Regions from separate parts of the Megasphaera hexanoica genome, predicted to be linked through region 1. Evidence: riboswitches for the same ligand, from Rfam matches in the RefSeq annotation. Region 1 holds a riboswitch; each other region holds the start of a gene.

What was found. A riboswitch is a leader RNA that binds a small molecule or an ion and turns the genes downstream of it on or off. The one in region 1 is predicted to bind FMN.
Region 2: it holds a riboswitch for FMN, as region 1 does, so the genes downstream of both, ribB (3,4-dihydroxy-2-butanone-4-phosphate synthase) here and ribD (bifunctional diaminohydroxyphosphoribosylaminopyrimidine deaminase/5-amino-6-(5-phosphoribosylamino)uracil reductase RibD) in region 1, are expected to answer to the same signal.
Region 3: it holds a riboswitch for FMN, as region 1 does, so the genes downstream of both, ACGTIC_RS03925 (bifunctional 3,4-dihydroxy-2-butanone-4-phosphate synthase/GTP cyclohydrolase II) here and ribD (bifunctional diaminohydroxyphosphoribosylaminopyrimidine deaminase/5-amino-6-(5-phosphoribosylamino)uracil reductase RibD) in region 1, are expected to answer to the same signal.

The regions. Positions count from the first base shown of each region.
Region 1 is NZ_CP171361.1:1,951,745-1,957,773, forward strand. It holds gene hslO (Hsp33 family molecular chaperone HslO) at 1-845, opposite strand, end outside; gene ACGTIC_RS09605 (DUF6173 family protein) at 990-1,460, shown strand; gene ribE (6,7-dimethyl-8-ribityllumazine synthase) at 1,537-2,001, opposite strand; gene ACGTIC_RS09615 (riboflavin synthase) at 2,046-2,690, opposite strand; gene ribD (bifunctional diaminohydroxyphosphoribosylaminopyrimidine deaminase/5-amino-6-(5-phosphoribosylamino)uracil reductase RibD) at 2,671-3,807, opposite strand; FMN riboswitch at 3,902-4,035, opposite strand; gene rpe (ribulose-phosphate 3-epimerase) at 4,105-4,749, opposite strand; gene rsgA (ribosome small subunit-dependent GTPase A) at 4,743-5,609, opposite strand; gene pknB (Stk1 family PASTA domain-containing Ser/Thr kinase) at 5,634-6,029, opposite strand, start outside.
Region 2 is NZ_CP171361.1:2,617,606-2,623,634, reverse strand. It holds gene ACGTIC_RS12750 (BTAD domain-containing putative transcriptional regulator) at 1-394, shown strand, start outside; gene ACGTIC_RS12745 (CpXC domain-containing protein) at 537-1,211, shown strand; partial or broken gene ribB (3,4-dihydroxy-2-butanone-4-phosphate synthase) at 1,217-1,822, opposite strand; FMN riboswitch at 1,939-2,055, opposite strand; gene ACGTIC_RS12735 (xanthine dehydrogenase family protein subunit M) at 2,198-2,983, shown strand; gene ACGTIC_RS12730 ((2Fe-2S)-binding protein) at 2,983-3,450, shown strand; gene ACGTIC_RS12725 (xanthine dehydrogenase family protein molybdopterin-binding subunit) at 3,447-5,729, shown strand; gene ACGTIC_RS12720 (CaiB/BaiF CoA-transferase family protein) at 5,801-6,029, shown strand, end outside.
Region 3 is NZ_CP171361.1:843,442-849,470, forward strand. It holds gene pnuC (nicotinamide riboside transporter PnuC) at 1-417, shown strand, start outside; gene ACGTIC_RS03925 (bifunctional 3,4-dihydroxy-2-butanone-4-phosphate synthase/GTP cyclohydrolase II) at 504-1,721, opposite strand; FMN riboswitch at 1,808-1,924, opposite strand; gene ACGTIC_RS03930 (FAD-binding oxidoreductase) at 1,974-3,377, opposite strand; gene ACGTIC_RS03935 (septum formation initiator family protein) at 3,581-3,913, shown strand; gene ACGTIC_RS03940 (S1 domain-containing RNA-binding protein) at 4,035-4,472, shown strand; gene ACGTIC_RS03945 (Ppx/GppA family phosphatase) at 4,562-5,470, shown strand; gene tilS (tRNA lysidine(34) synthetase TilS) at 5,467-6,029, shown strand, end outside.

The DNA.
Region 1 (6,029 bases):
TCGTGGCTGATGACATATCTGGCACCGCAGTACTGACAGGTCATCTCCACCTGCGGATCGTTCAATAACTCTTCCTTATCAGCCGGCCGCAATGACATGAGTACGTTTTTTATGCGGTCCCGTGAACACGTGCAACGCCAGGATAACGGCTGGCGATATAATTCCTTATAATGCATGCCACTCAGGATGATACCGGCCAGCTCTTCTCCATCAGGATGGCCGCTGAGATACGATGTAATCGGGCCGATACAGGTAATATTCGCTTCTACCCGTGCCAAATCCTCATCTCTGGCTCCCGGCAGAGCCTGAACCAGGAATCCACCCGATGCCGCAATGGAATAATCTCTGGCTACAAGTACGCCCAGGCTGATCGTCGAAGGGACCTGTTCCGATGTGAGGAGATAATAGGCCAGATCTTCGGCAATTTCCCCCGATACGAGTTCGGCCTGACTGGTATAAGTCATCTTTTCAGGCGTAAAGCGCGTCACCGAAAGCTGCCCATGCTGGCCCACGGCTCCGCTGACATCGAGTTTGCCATTCGCTTTAAGCGGGATATCCAGCTGCGGATGATCGACGTATCCTCTGACATAATGAGAATCAAAACAATCGGCATGGACGGCTCCCAGAGGACCGTCACCATTGAATTTCAGTGATACACCTTCATGATTCTTATAATCTCCCGCAAGAAGGACCGCACCAGTCATAGCCCGCCCCAGGGCAGCAGATGCTACGGGGGACAGATTGTGGCAGGTCCGGGCTTTCTGGGTAATCGTGCGCGTCACGGCGACAGAAACGCGAATCAGTTCGTCTGACGTATAATGTATAATTTTATCTTCCATTTGCATAAGTAACGTATCCTTTCTCCGTAATAAGGTACTTTATATTATACTATTCCGGTGCGGAAATTACTAGTCATCTCGCGAAGCAGGAATCCTCCTGTACATTGTCGAATAAAATATATACAGGAGATGCAGAGAGGAGGACTTTATATGACAGAAGAAACGAAAACCGCTGCCAAACCGGTGGAAACCAATCCGGTCCTGAAGCAGACCACAAAGAAAGAAGACGAAGAGACAAAGCTGGTGCTGGTCAATCCTGCCGGGGCTTCTGATGAGGAAGAAGATCCGGAAACTCCTTATCTGGCTTCAGATATGTACAAACGGGTAGTGACGTTAATCAATAAATTCGAGGAAGACCTGCCAGATGATCTGCAGGCTGGCGGCCGTCTCGTATCAGCCGGCAACATCACCTTTTCTATCCAGGATGTCGGCTATTGGGACCCGAACATGATTGTGTTCTACGGAGAACTGGAAGACGGGTCCCGCGTTGAACTGGTCCAGCACTTGTCCCAGCTGAACCTGCTGCTCGTGGCCGTCAAGCGTACCAACCCGGAAGAACCGCGCCGGGTCATCGGTTTTACGACAAGTCCGGAGCCGGATATCGAAGAAGATGACCACTGAGTCCGGCTGGCCAATCATTTCCATAAATAGTTAAAAACGCTGCACACGATGGATAGTCGTGTGCAGCGTTTTACTCTTATAATTCTTTAATGAGATTGACCATTTCAATAGCGCTGGTTGCCACGTCAAAGCCTTTATTACCAGCTTTTGTACCGGCCCGTTCGATGGCCTGTTCGATATTTTCCGTCGTAATGACGCCGAACAGGACAGGGACGCCCGTCTTGAGGCTGGCCTGGGCAATCCCTTTGGCAGCTTCGTTGCATACCAGATCATAATGGCTGGTGGCTCCGCGGATAACGGCTCCCAGGCAGATGACGGCATCGTATTTGCCCGATTCAGCCATTTTCTGGGCTATGAGGGGAATTTCAAAAGAACCGGGAACCCAGGCTGTCGTAATGTCATCATCGGATACACCATGACGTTTCAGCGCATCATAGGCCCCGCCGAGAAGACGGCTGCAGATGAATTCATTAAAACGAGCGACGACAATACCCACTTTAATACCAGAACCGATTAATTTACCTTCTTTTACTTGTACCATTTGTACCACTCTCCTAATATGTATGTAATATTCTATTTAGCGGATTAAAATCCATTTTCCAACAACATTTCCATCGTAACGCCTTTCGAGCTTTCTACGGGGCCTGTTTCCATAAAGCGATGAATGTATTTGCCGACGATATCCGTTTCCAGATTGACAATAGCACCGGGATGTTTACCCATCAGTGTCGTATGACTCATTGTATGGGGAATGATGGATACGGAAAACTGGCTGCTTCCGGCAGAAACGACAGTCAGGCTGATTCCATCAATGGTAATGGAACCTTTTTCTACGATAAAGGGTGCCATGTCCTTAGGAATGGAAATGGTGATAACCCGGGCAATCCCGTCGTTTTCTATACGCGACACATGGCCCGTTCCATCGATATGGCCGCTGACGATATGACCTCCCAGGCGGCCGCCGACCTGCATCGCCCGTTCCAGATTGACAGGAGAACCGGTACGCAGTTCACAGAAGGACGTCCGCCGCATCGTTTCGTGCATGACATCCGCCGTAAACGAAGTATCGTTCAGGGATGTCACAGTCAGGCAGACACCATTGACGGCAATGCTGTCGCCGATGCGTGTACCTTCCAGCACCGTGTGGGCTTCTATCGTAAGGACGATGGAGTCAGTGCGGCGGTCCATGGCACGGATTATCCCCAATTCCTCAATGATGCCAGTGAACATAGGCACCCTCCCTTTCTGTATTATAAGCTGTAATCAATATATTAGTATCTAACATTTTGACACTGTCATAGGAAAGAGGCATGCATTCAGCCAGATCGTCAACACCTTTCCCACCGACAGAGGGGAGCGACTGTGAACCGCCAATAACCTTATTTCCAACAAAAGCATATATCTTATCGACCAGTTTGTAATCAAAAAAACTCCCCTGTACGGTGCTGCCGCCTTCTACGAGAATACTGCGTATGCCCTCTTTCCACAACAGATTCACTGCCTGTACCAGGTCAATATGTCCTTCTCCTGTCAGCGGGGCCAGAATAACGCGGACGCCCAGTTCTTTCAGGCGGCGCATTTTATCTGTATGACACAATGTCGTCGTGACAACGATCGTATCGGTAGTCTTATCCGTTATGACCAGTGCCGTTTCCGGTATACGGCCGTGAGTATCCAGGACAATGCGCACGGGCTGGTGAGGCGCCTCCTGCTCTTTACGCTGTATGCGGCAGGTCAAAAGAGGATTGTCCGCCAGGATGGTATTAATGCCTACCAGGATTCCATCATAGATAGAGCGCAGATAATGGCCCTCCCGCCGCGCTTCTTCATTGGTAATCCACTGGGATTTACCTGTCCGCGAAGCAATACGGCCATCCAGGCTCTGGGCCAGTTTGGATGCGATAAATGGCTTTTCAACCATCATATTCTTGATAAATACTTCATTGAGCTGGGCGGCTTCGCGGGAAAGAAGTCCTACCTCCACGGGAATACCGGCCTGCCGTAAAATCGCAGCACCTTTTCCGGCGACGAGAGGATTGGGATCCAGCATGGCCATGACGACCTTTCCCACCTTTCTTTCTACCAGCGTCCGGGCGCAGGGAGGCGTCCGTCCATAATGAGCACACGGTTCCAACGTGACGTACACCGTAGCTCCTTCAGCCTGATCTCCCGCTTCCCGCAGTGCCCATACTTCTGCGTGAGGTGTACCGGCCTTGTGGTGATAGCCCCGTCCTACGATTTTACCGTCTTTGACAATCACACAGCCTACAGCCGGGTTTGGGGATGTATACCCCAGTGCCAGTCTGGCCAGAGACAGGGCTTCCTGCATATATTCTATCGGTTCCAAGATTGTCCTTCCTTTCCTGTCACAGAAACAAAAAAGGCCATCGGTACACATACATACCAATAGCCTTTTTGAGCACACTAAATAAACACGTCCGTGCTGTCTTTTCCCATCCAGACTATACTGTCGGTACCGAAATCCCATCGGTTCAGCTCCCATAAGGAGTTAGCGGACTCTACCGCCGGTCAGGAATTGAAAGCGTCGCTTTCTCACCTTGCCCCAAAGACTATTTCTATTCAGTTCTTTCATACAAAAGACATTTTACCATAATAAAATGCGAAATACAAGCACTGCCTGCGTTCAGCGCAGGGCCGCAATAGCTGCCGTCCGGTCTTTGGCACCAAAGACAGCGCTGCCGGCTACGAGGAAATCAGCCCCCGCTTCCCTGACAGCCTGAACGGTCTTGCTATTGACACCACCATCGACTTCAATGACGGCTGTCGTATTGCCGCTCTTCGTCAGGAGCGATCGGGCCGCCCGGATTTTATCCAGCGTATACGGGATAAATTTCTGCCCGCCAAAACCGGGATTGACACTCATGATAAGGATCATATCGACCATTCCGGCCACGCATTCCAGAGAAGAGACGGGGGTCGCCGGATTGAGTGCTGCACCGGCCTTCATACCGGCTTCGTGAATCTGCTGGATGACCCGGTCCAGATGGATACAGGCTTCCTGATGGACCGTAACATACGTGACGCCCGCTTTCTTCAGGCCATCAATATACGTTTCCGGATGTTCTACCATGAGATGGGCATCAAAGGGCGTCGACGTATACTTGCGCAGGCTGGAAATCACGGGGACACCGAAGGTCAGGTTGGGCACAAAATGCCCATCCATCAAATCGAGATGAATATAATCGGCGCCGCCTTTTTCAACGTCTTTGACTTCATCGGCCAGGCGGGCAAAATCGGCAGATAAAATGGACGGACAAATAGCTACCATGCAAATCGTTTCCTTTCCAGAATGGACTCTAAAATCTTGCAATACGTTTCATATCGTTCTTTTCTTATCTTTCCCTCTGCTACGGCATGTTTGACGCAGCAATCCGGTTCATGATAATGGAGGCATGAATTGAACCGGCAGGTACCGGTGTATGGCATCATATCAGGGAACAGCTGTATCAGTTCCCGGGGTTCCAGATTTTCAAATTCCAGAGAACTGAATCCCGGCGTATCGACGACATACGTATGGTCATCCATGCAGAGTATCTCTGAGTGACGTGTCGTATGGCGGCCTCGCTTGATCTTTTCACTTACCTGACCGACAGACAAATCCCGTCCGAGGATCCGCGATAACAGGCTGGATTTCCCTACACCGGACGGGCCGCCAAAAGCCGTTATCTTCTGGGGCAGGAGCCGGAGAAGCGCGTCGATGCCTTCCCCTGTCCGGGCCGATACGAGGTACACGTCGTACCCGCAGTCCTGATAAAAAGACTGATACTGTTCTGCCTTTTCCCGGTCCAAATCGCACTTATTAAAGCAGAGCTTGGGATGGATGCCGGCGTACTCACACGTCATGAGCATCTTATCCACCAGGAACTGGTTCGGATCCGGTGACTGGGCTGCCATGATGATGAACATCTGGTCTATATTGGCCACAGCCGGGCGCCGGAGTGCATTAGACCGCGGCAGGACGGCTTCGATGACCCCTTTGTGGTCATCGACCATAGTCAGAGACAGCCGGTCTCCTACGAGTATCTTCGCTTTCAGCTTCCCTCTGCGCCGGCATTCCACCAATTCCTGGTCTCCTGTATCGACGTAATAAAAACCATTGTAATTTTTGATGACCCGGCCTGTTGTCATAATCCTCCTCTGCCCTGTGGCGCTTTAAATGTACTGGTCCTGAACCAGTGAATTATTGATATATACCTTAACTCTCGTCCGGCCTGTACCGCTGACGCTCTTACTGATACTATCCCCGCCAGACTGGTTCCGGTCATAGACGACACGGGATCCGTTGTCATCACTGACGACAATCTGGACATGCTGACTGGAAGCACCGGATGGAACGCTGATATTGACCATGCCCGTATGAGTCGTTCCGGCCTGTTCCTGATTGTTGGCATTGGGATCAGCTGCCGGTGCCGCCGACGGATATTCGACAGACAAATCGACAGAATCCCCCTGCTGGGACTGACTGGTGACTTTAGCCTGGCTCTGGTCTTTCGAGCTGTCGAGATTAGAAATATTACCTACATTATAACCGGCATCCTGCAAGGCTTT
Region 2 (6,029 bases), 670 kb from region 1:
GCTTCCCCAAAAAACAGATGAAGGACAGGTTTTGATCCGGGAAGGGCTGGATTTGTATAAAGGAGAATATCTCAGTGGTGAAATATTAGGAGAAGTCTTGTTACAGAAGCGGGATCAATTAAAATTGCTGGCCCTGAATAGTGGCACCCGCCTGGCCGTATCTTATCTGGACCAGAACCGGTATGAACAGGCAGAAAAACAAGCAGAATGGATATTGACCGTGGACCCTTGCTGGGAAGAAGGGTATCGTATTTTACTGCGCAGTTATGGGAGTCAGAAAGACACGGTTATGGTAGAGAAATGGTATCGCAACTGCTGCCAGGTACTGGAACGGGATTTGCATATGCCCATATCGGAGCGGACGAAAAACATATACCAAAAGTTTATAAAGTGAGATGAAAAAGCCCTGTGCAGCATTCAAGAAGCTGGACAGGGCTTTCAATTATGGGTAAGATATTCATTTGTGCATAGACAAGGAAAAAGCTCTGGCCTATAATGGAATTAAACTTATATTTTTATCAATAGGAGCCTTCATCATGGAAACTGTGAAACATGCGGATCATTATAACCGCAATCTGGAATGTCCTGCCTGTGGCAAGAAAAGCCGGTTTAAAATATGGGACCGCATACAGATAGACAAAAATCCCGAACTTCGGGATAAAGTACGGGATTTATCTCTCTTTCGGTTTCAGTGTCCGAAGTGCGGACATGAAACATATCTCGATTATGATTTCCTTTATATTCAGAGCAATCTGCGCCTGGTCATTTATTATGCTCCCGGCGGAGGAGATGTGACAAATATGCATCAGTCACTGCAGAAGCCGGAATATGAATTCATGAAGGCATTCCGCTATCGCCTTATCCGCCAGCGGGCGCAGTTACTGGAAAAACTTGCCATTTTTGACGCCGGATACGATGACAGAGTAATAGAAATCATGAAAGTAATGATTCAATCTTTTCTGGCAGCACAGGCCAGCCCGATTCATGCCAGCCTGATTGAATTTACTCACAGTGAATCGGGCGATGCCTTTCATTTTGCTGACCAGAGCCAGCAGAAATCAGGCATGCTTCCGTTTAATGATTCCATGCACCAAACGTATCAGGCACTGGAGCGTGATCTGGGAGAGGCGCTGCCGCCGGATGACATGCTGGAAATCACACCCCAATGGGCAGTTTCCTTTGTAAAGGACCATCAGGATTTATTTGCCTGACGGGCCATGTAGTCTTTGATATCTTTCAATGTAATGAAGGGCAGATGATACATATCTGCCAGGTGCCATAACTGAGGTGTACGCATCATGGTTCCGTCTTCGGCCATGATTTCACAGCATAATCCGGCTTCTTTCAGGCCAGCGAGACGCATGAGATCTACCGTGGCTTCTGTATGTCCGCCGCGGGTGAAAAGTCCGCCTTCTTTGGCGATGAGGGGAAACATATGCCCGGGACGACGGAAGTCTGACGGACGGGAAGCATCTTCTGCCAGCATCCGCGCCGTATAAGCCCGTTCCACTGCGGAAATACCCGTTGTTGTTTCTACGTGGTCTATGGAGACGGTAAAGGCCGTTTCATGGTTGTCCGTATTCCGGGCTACCATAGGCGGCAGAGCAAGTTTTTCTGCAAAGGCCGAACTGATGGGAAGGCAGATGAGACCTTTTCCATGAGTCGCCATGAAATTCATATTTTCTGTTGTGCAGTACTGGGCGGCGCAGATAAAATCACCTTCATTTTCTCTGTCCGGATCATCTGTGGCGATGATAATCCGGCCCTGGCGCAAAGCATCCAGTGCTTCATCGATAGTGTTGTACGTTCGTTTCATTGTCATAATGCATGCCTCCGTATATAAGGGTATTGGGAATTGTCTTCAGCAAAAAAATAACCCTGACCAGGACGGTCAGGGCATACAGGCACAGCATCAGACAGACTGCGGACGCAGCCTGAGATTGCCTTCTTCCATCCAGACTATACGGTCGGTTTTGGAATTGCACCAAATCATGCGCCAAAGCGCTAGCGGACTATACCGCCGGTCGGGAATTGCACCCTGCCCTGAAGACATTTTTATTATACCATTAATTTTACGCATTGCAACTATGTAGCAGGAGAAATTTAAAGAATCAAAAAGATATCATTATGAAAATCAAAATAGACAAAAACGGTCAGGCAGATATAGAATCTGCATGCGCTGAACAGGAGGAACGGTATGAATATAGCTCATTATGTTAAAGCAAAAAGCCTGGAGGAAGCCTGGCAGTTAAATCAGAAACGGTCAGCGGTTATCCTGGGTGGCGGTTGCTGGCTGCGCATGTCTCCCCGCCGCAGGGTGGCAACGGCAATTGATTTGATGGATTTGGGACTGGATGAAATACGCGAAACAGAAGAAGCATTTTATATTGGAGCTATGGTGCCATTGCGCCAACTGGAAATTTCTGAATCACTGGAAACGTATACCCAGGGGGCTATGAAGGAAGCATTGCGTCATATTGTGGGTACACAATTTCGCAATATGGCGACGGTAGGAGGGAGCATCTGGGGCCGGTTTGGCTTTTCTGATGTATTGACACTCTTTCTGGCTTTGGATGCAGAAGCCGATTTATATAAAGGCGGACGAATACCCCTGTCTCTTTTTGCGGAAAAGACGGCAGATACGGATATTTTAAAAGGCATATATCTCCCTAAAAAGAAACGGCGGACGGCCTATGCTTCGCTGCGGCTGAACGCGACCGATTTTCCTGTCCTGGCCTGTGCCGTATCCCGCACAGCAGATAGCGTCTCCTGCAGTGTGGGAGCACGACCGATGAGAGCACAGGTACGATGTCTTCCGGCAGGTACGGGAATGACCGGGGAGGAAGCGGAACGGGCGGCCCGTGAAGTGGCGGATTCTTTATCTTTTGAAGATAATATGCGGGCCAGCCGCATATACCGGCATGATATGGCGATGGTTCTGTGCAGGCGGTTGTTATTACAGACGGCAGGGGAGGGAGACTAATGAGAATTCAGTACTGGCTTAATGGAAAGATGGAAAGTGATGAAATTTTACCAGGACAGATGCTGTATGAATTATTGCGTAAAAAGGGATGTTATAGCGTCAAATGCGGTTGTGAAACGACAGCATGCGGATTATGTACGGTATGGCTGGAGGAAAAACCGGTACTGTCCTGTGCCGTGCTGGCCGCCCGCATTGACGGAAAGCATGTTATGACACTGGAAGGACTGCAGGATGAAGCACAGGAATTTGCCCGATATATGGGACAAGAAGGCAGCGATCAGTGTGGATTTTGTAATCCCGGTTTTGTCATGAATGTGCTGGCTATGGCAAGAGAATTAGATAATCCTGGAGAAGAAGAAATCAAAGAATACCTGGCAGGCAATCTCTGCCGATGTACGGGATATGTCAGTCATATGAGGGCATTGAAACGGTATCTGACAGAAAAAGGAAAGGGGATGCGGTTATGAGAGAAATCAACCGGGTGGTTATGAAAAAAGATGCCCTGCAACTGATGACAGGAAAACCGGCTTATACGGAAGATTTAGCACCGGAAGGCTGTCTAATCGTCAAAGCTCTGCGCAGCCCTCATGCCAGAGCCATCGTACGTCATGTTGACACGAAAGCTGCCCTGACCGTTCCGGGCATTGAATGCATCCTGACAGCAGAGGATGTCCCTAAGACGCGGTTTACTATTGCCGGCCAGACCTATCCGGAACTCAGTCCGTATGACCGGCTTATACTGGATAGACAGATACGATATGTTGGAGACCCAGTGGCTCTTGTAGCCGGGCGTGATGCGGCATGTGTGGATAAGGCTATGCGCATGATAAAGGTGGAATATGACATACAGGAGCCTCTTCTCGACTTCCGGCAGGCCGTGGATAATCCTATTGTGGTTCATCCGGAAGATGACTGGAACCCACGTGTACCGGTCGGTGGTGATAACAGACGAAATATTATTGCCCAGGCGGAAGAAGACTGGGGCGATGTCGATACGGCATTCCAGAAATCGGATGTTGTGATTGACCGGATCTATCATACAAAACAAGTACAGCAGTCTATGATGGAAACATTCCGGGCGTATACGTATTTGGATGAATTTGGCCGTCTGGTCATTGTCAGTTCGACGCAGGTTCCCTTTCATGTACGACGCATTGTCGCGACAGCCCTGGAAATTCCCAAATCGAAAATCCGTGTAGTTAAGCCACGTATCGGAGGAGGCTTTGGTGCCAAGCAGACGGTTGTCATGGAATGTTATCCTGCTCTGATTACTATGCGTACGGGAAAACGGGCGTATATGGCCTATACGCGGGAAGAGGCCATGACGGTTTCCTCTCCCCGGCATGAAGCAGATGTTCACGTGCGTTTGGGGGCTTCCCGGGATGGTATTATCCAGGTGATTTCTGTGGAATCGCTCTGGAACGGTGGTGCGTATGGTGACCACAGCCCGACGACGGTCACGTTGTCGGGACATAAATCGATTCCTTTATACAATCGTTTCTCTGCATTCCGGTTCCGGTATACCGCCGTGTATACCAACACGATTGCTGCCGGAGCATACAGGGGGTATGGTGCTACCCAGGGGATTTTTGCACTGGAATCGGCTGTGAATGAATTGGCAGACAGACTACACATGGATCCGGGAGCACTGCGGCTTCAAAATATCGTACAGCAAGGTGAAAGGATGCCGGCATATTTCAACGAAACAGCACTGAGCTGCAATCTGGGAGAATGCCTGAAACGGGTTCAGGCTATGATCGGTTGGGAGCATGTATATCCGCGGCATGTGCTTCCCGATGGCAAAATCCGCGCGGCCGGTCTGGCACTGGCTATGCAGGGGTCTAGTATTTCCAATGTGGACGTGGCTTCGGCGACAATAAAAGTGAATGACGATGGATTTTATACCTTATCCATTGGAGCGACTGATATGGGGACAGGATGCGATACCATATTGGCGCAGATAGCTGCGGAATGTCTCAATTGCTCTGTCGATGAGATTGTAACCCGTGGTGTCGATACGGATACTTCGCCATACGACAGTGGTTCCTATGCATCTTCGACGACGTATCTGACGGGGATGGCTGTCGTAAAAACCTGCCGGTCACTGATCCAAAAGATAAAAGAAAAAGCGGCACTCATGCTGGATTGCGACGATCCTTCAAATTTGGAATTTACTGGTGATGCGGTAACAGATCCTGCCAGTGGCCGGAGGGTAACACGGCAGGATCTGGGGAATGCAGCCATGATTACGAATGATATTGCCTTGGAAGCTACGGAAACCCATTATTCCCCTACCTCTCCACCGCCTTACATGGCAGCTGCAGCAGTTGTCGATGTCGATCTGGAAACCGGTCATATTGATTTAGTAGATTATGCGGCTGTTGTCGACTGCGGGACCGTCATTAATCCGGCATTGGCCAGGGTACAAACAGAAGGTGGTCTTGTGCAGGGAATTGGCATGACGTTGATGGAAAACGTTCAATTTGATTCTCTGGGAAGAATCCAGAATAATTCGTTTATGCAATATAGAATCCCGAGCCGTATGGATATAGGCAAAATACGCGTAGAATTTGCACCTAGTTACGAACCGAATGGTCCTTTTGGGGCCAAGTCTATTGGCGAAATTGTCATAAATACGCCGGCTCCGGCTATTGCAGAGGCCGTTTATCAGGCAACGGGAATACGTTTTACTGAGTTGCCCATTACAGCAGAAAAAGTATACCTTGGCTTAAAAGATAAAAAATAATGATAGTATATACTGGGCAGTCGTTGTATCAGGCAGCGGACTGCCCGGATTTTACGGGAGACATAATTTGTATGGATGAACAATTACCATTGACGGGCGTAAAAATAGTTGATTTATCGACCTATGCAGCCGTACCGGCTGCGGCGCGGATACTGGCTGACTGGGGAGCCAATGTCATAAAAGTAGAATCTTTTAAGGGGGATTCGTGGCGGCGATACGGAGAAATAGCCCAGGTTCCCTGTACAGAAGATGAAAATCCCTGCTGGGATGTTAATAATAGTAATAAGCGGAGTATATCCC
Region 3 (6,029 bases), 1.1 Mb from region 1:
ATAGGATGGTATATGTGGGGGCATCAGGAAACGACTCATTCGTTTCAACCGGGGACGCGGAAAAAAGTATTTATGGCAGCCTTCATTGCCTGGGCGGCCGGCTGGTTCGTCCTGGCCCAGGTAGGCGGCCAGCTGCCTTATTTTGATTCCATTAACTTCGTAGTCAGCTTTATAGCTCAGATTCTCTACATTCTGAAGTATAATGAAAACTGGTCTCTCTGGATTTTTGTCAATATTGCCAATTTTATTTATTGGACGATTTTATCGATTCAGATGGTACTGGGGGACAACACGATTGGCACCCTGGGAGCCAACTTGTCCCAGGTGGCGTTACAGGCCGCTCTGTTGTTCAATGCCATCTATGCACAGAAAGTATGGTCCAGCGGTGAAGCCGATAATGAAGGCGGCGCAGCTTAAGATTACGTAATACACATATGATTCCGCTTAAAAAAGCAGTAGCATTACGCAAAAACGCGTAATGCTACTGCCTTTTTTACAATCACTTATTTCAGATGAGTCAAGATATGCCCCATCTTATTTTTCTTAGTTTCCAGATAGAATTCATCAAATTTCTGGGCCGGCATTTCAATGGGAACCCGTTCGACGATTTCCACGCCAAACCCTTCGAGACCGTAAATCTTGAGGGGATTATTGGTAAGGAGCCGTAATTCCCGGGCCCCCAGGTCCTGGAGTATCTGGGCACCGATCCAGTATTCGCGGAGATCCGGGGCAAAGCCCAGTTTTTCGTTGGCTTCTACTGTGTCATACCCCTGTTCCTGCAGGGCATAGGCTTTGAGCTTATTGATGAGGCCGATGCCGCGTCCTTCCTGGCGCATATACAGGAGGATGCCCCGCCCTTCCTTATTGATCTGCGTCAGGGCGGCGGCCAGCTGTTCACCGCAGTCGCAGCGGCAGGAACCGAAGACATCACCGGTCAGGCATTCCGAATGGACCCGGCAGAGGAGATTTTTGCCATCGCCGATTTCGCCTTTGACGAGGGCGACATGGTGTTCCCCGGTCAGGTCATTGATATAACCGTAAATCTTGAATTCGCCGTATTTGGTAGGCATCTTTGCCGTAGCTTCCCGCACGACGTGTTTGTCATGACGACGGCAGTAATTCTGCAGATCGTGGATGGAGACGAAAGTCAGGTGGTGAGTGCGGGCCAGTTCCCAAAGTGCCTTGGAGTGCATGATTTCGCCGCGTTCATCGAGGATTTCGCAGCATACGCCGACTTGCTTCAGCCCGGCCAGGCGCAACAGGTCCAATGTGGCTTCCGTGTGGCCGTTGCGCATGAGGACACCGCCCTTGACGCCGGTCAGGGGAAATACATGTCCCGGCCGGGTAAAATCATCAGCTGAGATAGAATCTGTCGCGGCTTTCTGGATAGTACGGGCCCGGTCTTCTGCCGTGATACCCGAATCTGTATCTTTATAGTCGATAGAAACGGTAAAAGCCGTATGGTTGTTGTTGGTGTTTTCGCCTACCATAGGGAACAAGCCCAGCTTATGGGCATATTCCTGACTGACGGGCAGGCAGATGAGTCCCTTGCCATGATTCATCATGAAATTGACGTTTTCCGGGGTGCAGTACTGGGCAGCGCAGATGAAGTTGGCTTCATCTTCCCGTTCGGGATCGTCGGCAACCATGACGATATGACCAGACTGCAATTCCTGGATTGCTTCTTCAATCGTATTATATGTTTGTTCTTTTGTATCCATCAGAAACCTCCTGTATATAATTAAAAGCCCTGTTGCACTATGCATGCACAGGGCTTTATGACAATAAGAATACACATACACTATCATCATATCTTCTCTCATCCAGACTCTACTGTCGGTTTTGGAATTTCACCAAATCGTACACTGCGTGTTCGCGGACTGTCACCGCCGGTCGGGGATTGCGCCCTGCCCTGAAGATTATTCTATTATACCTGCAAATAGAAAGGAAGTAAAGAGACACCTTTCAGGTATTCATTCCACATCAAAGATTTTACCGGGATTGAGGATGTTGTTTGGATCGAGCGCTTTTTTTACGGCCCGCATCATGGCCAGTTCGTCGGGATTGGTGAATTCTTCCATCAATGCCTTGCGTTTGCTGCCAATTCCGTGTTCACCAGACAGACGGCCACCCAGCTGATAAATGAAACGATACAGCTCCTGCTGATTTTCCGAAACTTTTTCTTCCCATTGTTCGTATGTGAGGTCCTCGTTTTTCAAAATGTTCAAATGAATATTGCCATCTCCGGCATGACTGGCGATGCGTGTGATGAGGCCATATTTCCGGGCCAGTTCCAGAATCCGGGCCAGAAGCCGCGGCTCCTGATCGACAGGGACGACGACGTCTTCCTTACATACGATAAGGCTTTCGGCACGTACCGCTTCGGCAAAGGCCTTGCGGGCCTGCCAGATCCGGGCCGGGTCGGCGACCAGTACGGAAGAAGCACCACTGGCCGTGCACAGTTCGTCGAGGACGATGGCTTTATCATCGAGGTCGTCTTCACTCGTGCCTTCTACTTCCACAATCAGATAATTGCCCGTATCGCTGCCTTGGAGCGTTTCGTTCAGATAGCGTTCTACGGATTTGATGGTGATGTTGTCCATAAACTCAACGCACGTCGGCGTTATGCCGGCTTTTATGATTTTATTGACGACGCCGATGGACGCTGCTGTGTCGTCGAACACGGCGAGAAGGTCCAGCTTGTACCGGGGTTTGGGGAGTAATTTCAACGTGGCTTTGGTGATGATGCCCAGTGTTCCTTCTGATCCGATGACCAGCTGATCCAGACAATATCCCGTCGATTGCTTCTGCAGGCGGGCACCGAGCTGTACAATCCGTCCCGTAGGATTTACGATTTCAATGGAATAGACCTGATGCCGCGTTGTCCCGTATTTTACGGCCCGGTTGCCACCGGCATTGGTCGCGATGTTTCCGCCGATGAAACAGGAATCGCCGCTGCAGGGGTCGCCGGCATAGAATAATCCTTTTTCTTCAGCGGCTTTTTGCAAATCTGACGTGCGCACACCCGGTTCAACGACTGCGTACAGGCTGTCTGTATTGATTTCCAGGATATGGTTCATTTTTTCCAGTGACAATACGATGCCTCCATAGATGGGAACAGCTCCGCAGGCCAGCCCTGTTCCGGCACCGCGGGGAACGACAGGGAAATGATACTCGTTGGCCAGCTGTACGATGGCCGCGGCCTGTTGGGCTGATTCGGCAAATACGACGGCTTCCGGCATATGGTGGTATGCCGGATCGGTTACTTCGTCATGGCTGTATGGCTGCATGGCGTCAGTCTCTGTAAGGACATTTTTGCTGCCGGCAATTTCTTTCAGCCTGGTCAGTATTTCATCGTTTATCGGTGTATATGGCATAACGTAGCCTCCTTTTCGAATACATATGTCTATTATAGGAGAGATTCTCCTATTTTAAAAGGGGATAATCTCTAAGAAATTGGCCCTTTTCGTCAGCCACATTACGGCATTTCCCTTTAAATATCGGGAAAAGGCTTTATCTTGTAGTCATTTCAAGGTATACTATAAGTTAAGATTTTTTTAATCTGAAAAGGAGCTGAGACATGACGGTGAAACGTACAGGACGACCGCGCCTATCCGGGCAGGGCAGGAGACGGAACGTCCGCCGCAGGAAAAAGGCGGGCTGGTCTGCTTATAAGCGGATTGTCGTGGCTATTTTGATTTTTGGCGGCCTGTTTCTCGGTTCCAAGATATATGAGTTATGGCAGATTCATCAGGATATGACGATAACGGTCAACCAGGAACGGGAATTGACTGAAGAAAACCAGAAACTGCATGAAGAAAAAGACCGGCTGTCTTCACCGGAAGAAATCATGCGACAGGCGCGGGAACAGTTCGGACTGGCAAAGCCGGGTGAAATCCCATACCGTCGCTGATGGGGCGGAAAGGCAGTAGAAAGCATAATTTACGATTGAATTTTTTAATGTTTATTAGTATAATGTGTGTAAACGCTATTTGCGACGCGTGTCTATAGTTAAAGGAGGATGTCTTAGCAGCATGACAATCGAAGTAGGCAGTGTATTGGAAGGAACTGTTACAGGAATAACCAAGTTCGGTGCATTTGTCGAACTGCCGGATAAAAAAATTGGTCTCGTCCATATTTCTGAAGTAGCAAATGAATATGTAAAAGATGTTCATGATTTCCTGAAAGTTCAGGATAAGGTACATGTCAAGGTATTATCTATTGATGAAAAAGGGAAGATCGGCCTGTCTATCAAGCGGACACAGCCGGCTCCGGAAAAGAAAGAGTTTCATTCCAAGCGGGAATTTCACCACCACAATGGCGGGTTTGACATGAACCGCCGCGCTCCCCAGTCTCTGTCCTTTGAAGATCGGCTGAGCAGATTTTTGAAAGAAAGCGATGAACGGTTGATGGATCTGAAACGCAATACTGAATCGAAACGCGGCGGCCGCGGTGCCCGGCATGCTGATTAATTCCGTATCTAGGAAGGTATGGAGGGAAAAGAGTATTCCGACAGGGAATGCTCTTTTTGTTTCTTCCTGTTATGCGAAAAGGAGCAGTTATGGAACATGATGTATATGCCGTTATCGATATCGGATCAAATTCTCTCCGCTTCATGCGGGGAAAAAAAGACCGGGACGGACAATGGCATTTTTCAAAAAAAGAATTAGCGACGACCCGTCTGGGAAAAGACGTATCCAGGACCGGCCGTTTGTCCAGCGAAGGAGTAGAGGCCTCGCTGGAAGCTATGCGGCAGTGGAACGATGCGTACCCGGATCTGTGCGTTTGCGCCGTAGCGACGAGTGCCGTGCGGGAAGCTTCGGACGGACAGGCATTCCTGGCGGAAGTACGGGCCCGCTTTGGTTGGCACTGCCGCATTCTCAGCGGGCTTGAAGAAGCCTCGTTCAGCTATCGCGGAGCGGCAGGCAGTGCGCTGCCCGGAATGGTCGTGGCAGTCCTCGATATAGGGGGCGGCAGCAGTGAAATGGCACTGGGAAAAGAGGGAAGGAGCCTCTGGTCGCATAGTTACCCCATGGGGGCCGTGCGGTTTTGTCAGGACGTATCCGGTCCGGCGGCATGTGACGCGCTGGAACGGCGCTGCCGCAATCAGTGGCTGCCCATACCGGCTGTTCCTGACCGGCTGCTGGGCGTGGGCGGCACGCTTACGTCACTGGCAGCTATGGAACTGGGACTGGATCCCTATGATGCGGACCGGGTAGAAGGCACTGTCATTACCCGGGATTGTCTGTCAGGCTGGATTGACACACTGAAACGTATGACGCCGGAGGAACGGCGTCATATAAAAGGACTGCAGCCACGGCGCAGCGATATCATCCTGCCCGGTCTGCTTATAGCCCATTCGTGCCTTTGCCATTATGATATTCCGGAAATCCAGATCAGTGAAAAAGATCTCATGGAAGGTATTTTTTACAGCCAGGCATTCCAGGATGCGGCCTGGCGGAACCGATGAAGTCCACGGCCGGACGCCTCCGGGATAAAGTAGAGTCATTCTGCCGGCATGAACAGCTGTTCCTGCCGGGTGATCACCTGCTCATTGCCTGTTCCGGCGGGCCGGACTCGCTGACCCTGCTTGATGTGCTGGCATCTCTGCGCCGTGCGTGGAATCTGACGCTGACCGTGTGTTATGTGCATCACGGCATCCGCCGGGCGGCTGATGATGAGGTTCCGGTAGTACGGAAGGCGGCAGAAGAACGGGGCTGTGGCTTCATGTGGGAATTTGTCGATGTGCCCCACGTTGCGGCGGTGACGCATCAGAGTCTGGAGACGGCCGGAAGGACGGAACGCTACCGCATTCTACGGCAATGTGCAGCACGATGCCAAGCTTCGGCAATTGCTGTAGCACATCAGCAGAACGATCAGGCCGAAACGGTGTTGCAGCACCTGTTGCGCGGCAGCGGCCTTCAGGGCCTGGGCGGAATCCGACCTAAAAATGGCGACATCATCCGGCCCCTTCTGGCCTTGACACGGCGGGATATAGAAGATTATATTAAAGAACGGGGACTGGTTCC